DNA from 2 places in the Actinokineospora sp. UTMC 2448 genome. Region 2 is predicted to be linked to the other one. Evidence: riboswitches for the same ligand, from Rfam matches in the RefSeq annotation. Region 2 holds a riboswitch; the other holds the start of a gene.
What was found. Region 2 has a riboswitch for glycine ahead of gcvT (glycine cleavage system aminomethyltransferase GcvT). Riboswitches for the same ligand answer to the same signal wherever they lie in the genome.
Positions count from the first base shown of each region.

Region 1 (3,400 bases), 550 kb from region 2:
GTCGTGGACCAGCCCGCAGACCTCGCGGACGGTGTCCTCGTACACCCCGTGCGTCGACGGGTAGGTGATCATGATCGCGGCGAGGTCGTCGCGGTGGGCGTCGATGGTGGACCGCAGGTGGTCCATGTCGATGTTGCCCGCGTCGTCGCACTTGACGACGACGACCCGCATGCCCGCCATGACCGCGCTGGCGGCGTTGGTGCCGTGCGCGCTGGACGGGATCAGGCAGACGTCGCGCTCACCGTGGCCCTGGCTGCGGTGGTAGGCGCGGATGGCCAGCAGGCCGGCGAACTCGCCCTGGCTGCCCGCGTTGGGCTGGATGCTCACCGCGTCGTAGCCGGTGACGGCGGCCAGCCAGGCCTCCAGGTCGGCGATGACGCGCAGGATGCCCTGGGCGTCCTCGACGGGCGCGAACGGGTGCAGCTCGGCGAAGCCCGGCCAGGTGATGGGCTCCATCTCGGCGGTGGCGTTGAGCTTCATCGTGCACGAGCCCAGCGGGATCATGCTGCGATCCAGCGCGACGTCCTTGTCCGAGAGCGCGCGCAGGTAGCGCAGCAGCGAGGTCTCCGAGTGGTGCGTGGAGAACACCGGGTGCGTCAGGTACGCGGACGTGCGCAGCAGGCCCTGCGGGAGCGCGTCGCCGGTGCCCGCGTCGAGGGCGTCTGCGTCGGCGTCCACCCCGAACGCCTTCCACACCGCGGCCAGGTGGGCGCGCGTGGTGGTCTCGCCGGTGGCGATGCCGACGTGGTCGGCGTCCACCTGCCGCAGGTTGACCTCCAGCTCGCGGGCGCGGGCCACGACGTCGGCCGCCCTGCCGGGGACCCGGGCGACGACGGTGTCGAAGAAGCCGTCGTGGACGATCTCGACGCCGCCCGCGCGCAGCCCGGCGGCCAGGACGGCGGCCATGCGGTGCACCCGGGTCGCGATGGCCTTGAGGCCGTCCGGGCCGTGGTAGACGGCGTACATCGAGGCGACGACGGCCAGCAGGACCTGCGCGGTGCAGATGTTGGACGTGGCCTTCTCGCGGCGGATGTGCTGCTCGCGGGTCTGCAGGGCCAGGCGGTAGGCGAGGTTGCCGTCGGCGTCGGTGGACACGCCCACCAGGCGGCCGGGGAGCTGGCGCTCCAGGCCCGCGGCGACGGCCATGTACCCGGCGTGCGGGCCGCCGAAGCCCATGGGCACGCCGAAGCGCTGGGTGGTGCCGACGACGACGTCCGCGCCGATCTCGCCGGGCGCGCGCAGCACGGTCAGGGCGAGCAGGTCGGCGGTGACGGCCACCTTCGCGCCGCGGGCGTGCGCGTCGGCGATGAGGGCCGCGTGGTCGACGACCGCGCCGGACGCGCCCGGGTAGGACAGCAGGACGCCGAAGAAGTCGCCATCGGGCAGGCCCTCGGCCAGGTCGGCGACGACGATCTCGATGCCCAGCGGCTCGGCGCGGGTCTCGACCACGGCGATGGTCTGCGGGAAGGTGTCGGCGTCGACGACGAACCGGTTCGACTTGGACCGTCCGCCCCGGCGCAGCAGGGTCATGGCCTCGGCCGCCGCGGTCGACTCGTCCAGCATGGACGCGTTCGCGGTGGGCAGGCCGACCAGCTCGGCGACCATCGTCTGGAAGTTGAGCAGGGCCTCCAGCCTGCCCTGGCTGATCTCCGGCTGGTACGGCGTGTACGCGGTGTACCAGGCCGGGCTCTCCAGCACGTTGCGGCGGATGACCGGCGGGGTGACCGTGCCGTAGTACCCCAGCCCGATCATCGGGTGCAGCGTGCGGTTGCTCTCGGCGAGGGCGCGCAGCTCGGCCAGCGCCTCGGCCTCGGTGGCGGGCGCGGGCAGGTCGAGGCGCAGGCCGTCCTCGCGGATGGCGGCGGGCACGGCGTGCTCGGCGAGCTCGTCCAGCGATCCGGCGCCGACGGTGTCGAGGATGCGGGCCAGCTCGGCGGGCCGCGGGCCGATGTGGCGGTCGGCGAAGGGGGTGCCGTGCTCCAGCGCGGCGAGGGGGATGCGGTCGCTCATCGGCAAAGCTCCTCAGGCGGGGCGTCCGGGTCGGGCCGACGGTACGGGTGTTCCGTCGGCCCTCCCCCTCTGTCCGTGCCCGACCGGGCGCCTGAGAGCTTCGTCCGCCGCGGCGGACTTGCACCTTCGGCGGGGCTCGACCGGGGGTACCCGGGCAGCCCGCTTTCCAGAGGTGTCTCCCCCATGCGGTCCTGGGTGCCTGAGAGGTTCCGGGGAGGATTTGCTCCTTCGGCGCCGACCTGACCTGGTGGGGCCGGTCGGACTCTCCCGCGCGGGATCGGCGACGCGCTGAGTCTAGCCCTAATCGGATGACATCCCGGTCCACCGGTGGCGGTGGCGGGCGTCACACCGCGGTCACCCGGCGGATCGCGCCTTTCTGCGCTGGGTGAGTTCGTCGTCGGTGATGACGGCGCCGTCGACGCGCTCGGCGGGGAACTCGTGGATGGTGCCGGTGATCTCCCGGATCGCGCCGCTGACGGCGATGCCGAAGACGCCCTGGCCGCCGCGCAGCAGGTCGACGACCTCCTCGGGCGAGGTGCACTCGTAGACCGTGGTGCCGTCGCTGAACAGGGTGATCCTGGCCAGGTCGCGCACGCCCCTGCGGCGCAGGTGGTCGACGGCGACGCGGATGTTCTGCAGGGACACGCCGGTGTCGAGCAGCCGCTTGACCACCTTGAGGACCAGCACGTCCTTGAACGAGTAGAGGCGCTGCGACCCGGACCCGTGGGCGCTGCGGATGGTGGGCACGACCAGGTCGGTGCGCGCCCAGTAGTCGAGCTGGCGGTAGGTGATGCCCGCGATCTGGCACGCTGCCGGGCCGCGGTAGCCGACCAGCTCGTCCGGGAGCGAGGAGTCGGGGAACAGCTCGCCCTGCTCCGCGTCGTCCGCGTGCTCCCCCATAGCGGAACCGTGCTCCAACACGCCTGCCTCCCCTCGACCGGCCTGTCGACCGGCGAACGAGACCGCTTCCGTTCCGCTAGGTGGGAACGCCTCGGCCGCGCCACTCGCGCCGGTGGGCTCGCACACCGGCGCGAATCGGCTCGTCTCCGACGGTAAGACGCCCCCGCCCGGGGGTCAACGCGACGCGCGGAGGGCGAACGAACCGCAAGGTGAGAGATGGGTTATCCCACCCCACCGCCCTCAGGACCACCACGCACAGCCGTAACCCGGTGTCACCAACGCGACAACCCCACGGCGACGACACCAAGGCGACGACACCAAGGCGACGACACCAAGGCGAGACCACCGAAGCCAGCCACGCTGGGTCAGGAACCCACCGCACCGTGGGGGTCCGGGGGGTCGCCCCCCGGGCAGGCACCGGTAGTCGACCTCGGCCCGCGCTTTCCGCGGGCACACCTCGGCCCAAATACGTCGACTACGTATCCGCTCC
Region 1 is NZ_CP031087.1:4,454,292-4,457,691, forward strand. It holds gene gcvP (aminomethyl-transferring glycine dehydrogenase) at 1-2,010, opposite strand, end outside; glycine riboswitch at 2,187-2,290, opposite strand; gene Actkin_RS20270 (MerR family transcriptional regulator) at 2,365-2,910, opposite strand; gene Actkin_RS20275 (bifunctional nuclease family protein) at 3,386-3,400, opposite strand, start outside.
Region 1: it holds a riboswitch for glycine, as region 2 does, so the genes downstream of both, gcvP (aminomethyl-transferring glycine dehydrogenase) here and gcvT (glycine cleavage system aminomethyltransferase GcvT) in region 2, are expected to answer to the same signal.

Region 2 (3,400 bases):
GATGGCGAAGCGCGCGCTGATCGAGACGCCGTTCGTGGTGCTCGCGCTGGCCGCGCCGTTCCTCGGCGGCGGCCCGGAGACCGAGGTGCTGGGGGTCTCGGTCTCCGTGGGCGGCCTGCTCGCGGGGTGGAACATCGTGGCCAAGGGCACCATCGGCGTCCTCGCCTCGCTGACCCTCGCGGCCACGACCACGCCGCGCGACCTGGTCGTCGGCCTGCAGCGGCTGCGCACGCCGTCGGTGGTCGTGACCATCGCCACGCTCATGCTGCGGTACCTGGAGGTCATCGTCGCCGAGGCCCGCCGGATGCGGCTGGCCCGCATCAGCCGCGGCCACGACCCCCGCTTCCTGTGGCAGGTCGGCGCGACCGCGCGCGGCATCGGCACACTGTTCCTGCGCAGCTACGAGAGGGGCGAACGGGTGCATCTGGCGATGGTGTCGCGCGGCTACGCGGGCGCGCTGCCCGACGCGGGCGGTCCGGCCCGGCCGCTGTCCTGGCTGTCCGGGCTGGTCCCGGCCGCGACCGCGGCCGTCGTCCTGGTCGGCACGCTGTGACACCACCGGCCCTGCTGGTCGACGGCCTCGCCTACGCCTACCCCGACGGGCACCAGGCACTCTTCGGCGTCAACCTGCGCGTCGACCGGGGCGAGCGGGTGGCCCTGCTCGGCCCCAACGGCGCGGGCAAGACGACCCTGGTCCTGCACCTCAACGGCGTCCACACGCCCGGCGCGGGCCGCGTCGAGGTCGGCGGGCTGGCGGTGGCCAAGCCGAACCTCAAGGAGATCCGCCGCCGCGTCGGCATCGTCTTCCAGGACCCCGACGACCAGCTGTTCATGCCCACCGTCCGGGAGGACGTCGCCTTCGGCCCGGCCAACTTCGGCCTGCCCCCCGAGCGTGTCGACCAGGCGCTGGCGGCCGTCGGGATGACCGAGCACGCCGACCGCTCGCCGCTGCACCTCTCCGGCGGCCAGCGCAGGCGCGTGGCGCTCGCCACGGTCCTGGCCTGCGACCCGGAGATCCTGGTGCTCGACGAGCCCAGCGCCAACCTCGAGCCGGTGGCCCGCCGCGAGCTCGCCGAGGTGCTGCTCGGCCTGGACCGCACCCTGCTCATGGTCACCCACGACCTGCCCTACGCCCTGCAGCTGTGCCCGCGCTCGGTCCTGATCGACAACGGCGTCGTCGTGGCCGACGGACCCACCCGCGACCTGCTCGCCGACACCGAGCTGCTGGCCGCGCACCGGTTGGAACTTCCGTTCGGGTTCCGCCTGGACTAGTGTCTGCCCTGCACAACCGCATATAGGGCCGCAACGAGCCAGGACGGGAGAGCCTCCGCCAGCGAGCGGGGCACCGAAGGAGCAAACTCCCCGGAATCTCTCAGGTAAAGCTACCGTCCCAGGCCAGGCCACTCTGGAAAGCAGGCGCGCGGTCAGCGCCTCACCCACGGTGCAAGCCGTCTCGACGGCGAAGCTCTCAGGTGCCGATGACAGAGGGGGAGTTCCGCCACCGAAGCGGGTCCTCCCGACCCGTCGAACCGCAGGAGCTCTGGTGCCCGAAGTCCGCCCGCCTTCGCCGCGTCTCCCATCACCCAGCGGCAGCCTGTCCGCCGTGGCACGCTGCCGTCTCGATTCCCGCGCGCCGAAGGAGCCAGCCAGGCCATGAGCACACCCTCCCCGCTGCACGAGGTCCACCAGTCGCTGGGCGCGTCGTTCACCGACTTCGCAGGCTGGTCCATGCCCCTGCGGTACGGCAGCGAGCTGGCCGAGCACAAGGCCGTGCGGACCGCGTCCGGGCTGTTCGACCTCAGCCACATGGGCGAGATCGCCGTCACCGGCCCGCAGGCCGCAGCGGCGCTGGACTTCGCCCTGGTCGGAACGCTGTCGAAGGTCAAGCCCGGCAGGGCCCGCTACACGATGCTCTGCGCGGAGGACGGCGGCGTGCTGGACGACCTGGTCGTCTACCGGCTGGCCGACGAGGAGTACATGGTCGTCGCCAACGCCTCCAACGCGGCCACCGTCGTCGCCGCGCTGACCGAGCGGGCGGCCGACTTCGACGCCACCGTCACCGACCGCTCCGCGGAGTACGCGCTCATCGCCGTGCAGGGCCCGACGTCGGCGGAGATCGTCGCCGCGGTGACCGGCGCCACGCTGGACGGGCTGAAGTATTACGCGAGCATGCCCGCCACCGCCGCGGGCCACGACGTCCTGCTCGCCCGCACCGGCTACACCGGCGAGGACGGCTTCGAGATCTACGCCACGGCCGCGCAGGCGCCCGAGATCTGGGCAGCCTGCGCCGAGCGCGGCGCGACCCCGGCCGGGCTGGCCTGCCGCGACACCCTGCGCCTCGAGGCCGGGATGCCGCTCTACGGCAACGAGCTCACCGCCGAGCTGACCCCGTTCGACGCCGGTCTCGGCCGCGTCGTCAAGTTCGAGAAGCCCGAGTTCGTCGGCCGCGCGGCGCTGGAGAGGCGCCAGGAGACCGACCGGGCGCTCGTCGGCCTGCGCGGGGAGGGCAGGCGCGCCCCCCGACACGGGTACTCCGTGCTCGACGCCGATTCCGCCCAGGTCGGTACTGTCACCAGCGGCGCGCTCTCGCCGACCCTCGGGCACCCGATCGCGATGGCCTACGTCCCCGCCGCGCTGAGCGCTCCGGGGACGGCGTTGACCGTCGACATCCGGGGCGCGAAGGCCCCCGTCGAGGTCGTGGCCCTGCCCTTCTACCAGCGTCCCGCCTGACCAGGAGAGTCGACACCGACATGAGCAACCCGCAGAACCTGTCCTACACGGAGGAGCACGAGTGGGTCGACGCCGCCGACCCGGCGGCGGCTACCGTTGGCATCACCGCATACGCCGCCAACGCGCTCGGTGATGTGGTGTACGTGCAGCTGCCCGCGGTCGGCGACAACCTCACGGCCGGTCAGCCGTGCGGTGAGATCGAATCCACCAAGTCGGTCAGCGAGCTGTACGCGCCCGCCGACGGCGAGGTCGTCGAGATCAACGAGGCCGTCGTCGACAGCCCCGAGCTGGTCAACACCGACCCGTTCGGCGACGGCTGGCTGTTCCGGTTCCGCGTCGCGGGCGACCTGGAGCTGCTCGACGCCGAGCGCTACGCCGAGCTGACCAAGGAAGAGGGCTAGACATGACCTCCTTCTCCGCCGACCTCGCCACGGTCGACCCCGAGGTCGCCGCGGCGGTCGACGCCGAACTGCGTCGGCAGCAGAACACCCTGGAGATGATCGCCTCGGAGAACTTCGCGCCGCTGGGCGTGCTGGAGGCCCAGGGGTCGGTGCTGACCAACAAGTACGCCGAGGGCTACCCGGGCCGCCGCTACTACGGCGGCTGCGAGCACGTCGACGTCGTGGAGACGCTGGCGATCGAGCGGGTCAAGGCGCTCTTCGGCGCCGAG
Region 2 is NZ_CP031087.1:5,001,742-5,005,141, reverse strand. It holds gene cbiQ (cobalt ECF transporter T component CbiQ) at 1-553, shown strand, start outside; gene Actkin_RS22660 (energy-coupling factor ABC transporter ATP-binding protein) at 550-1,272, shown strand; glycine riboswitch at 1,307-1,398, shown strand; gene gcvT (glycine cleavage system aminomethyltransferase GcvT) at 1,654-2,730, shown strand; gene gcvH (glycine cleavage system protein GcvH) at 2,751-3,131, shown strand; gene glyA (serine hydroxymethyltransferase) at 3,134-3,400, shown strand, end outside.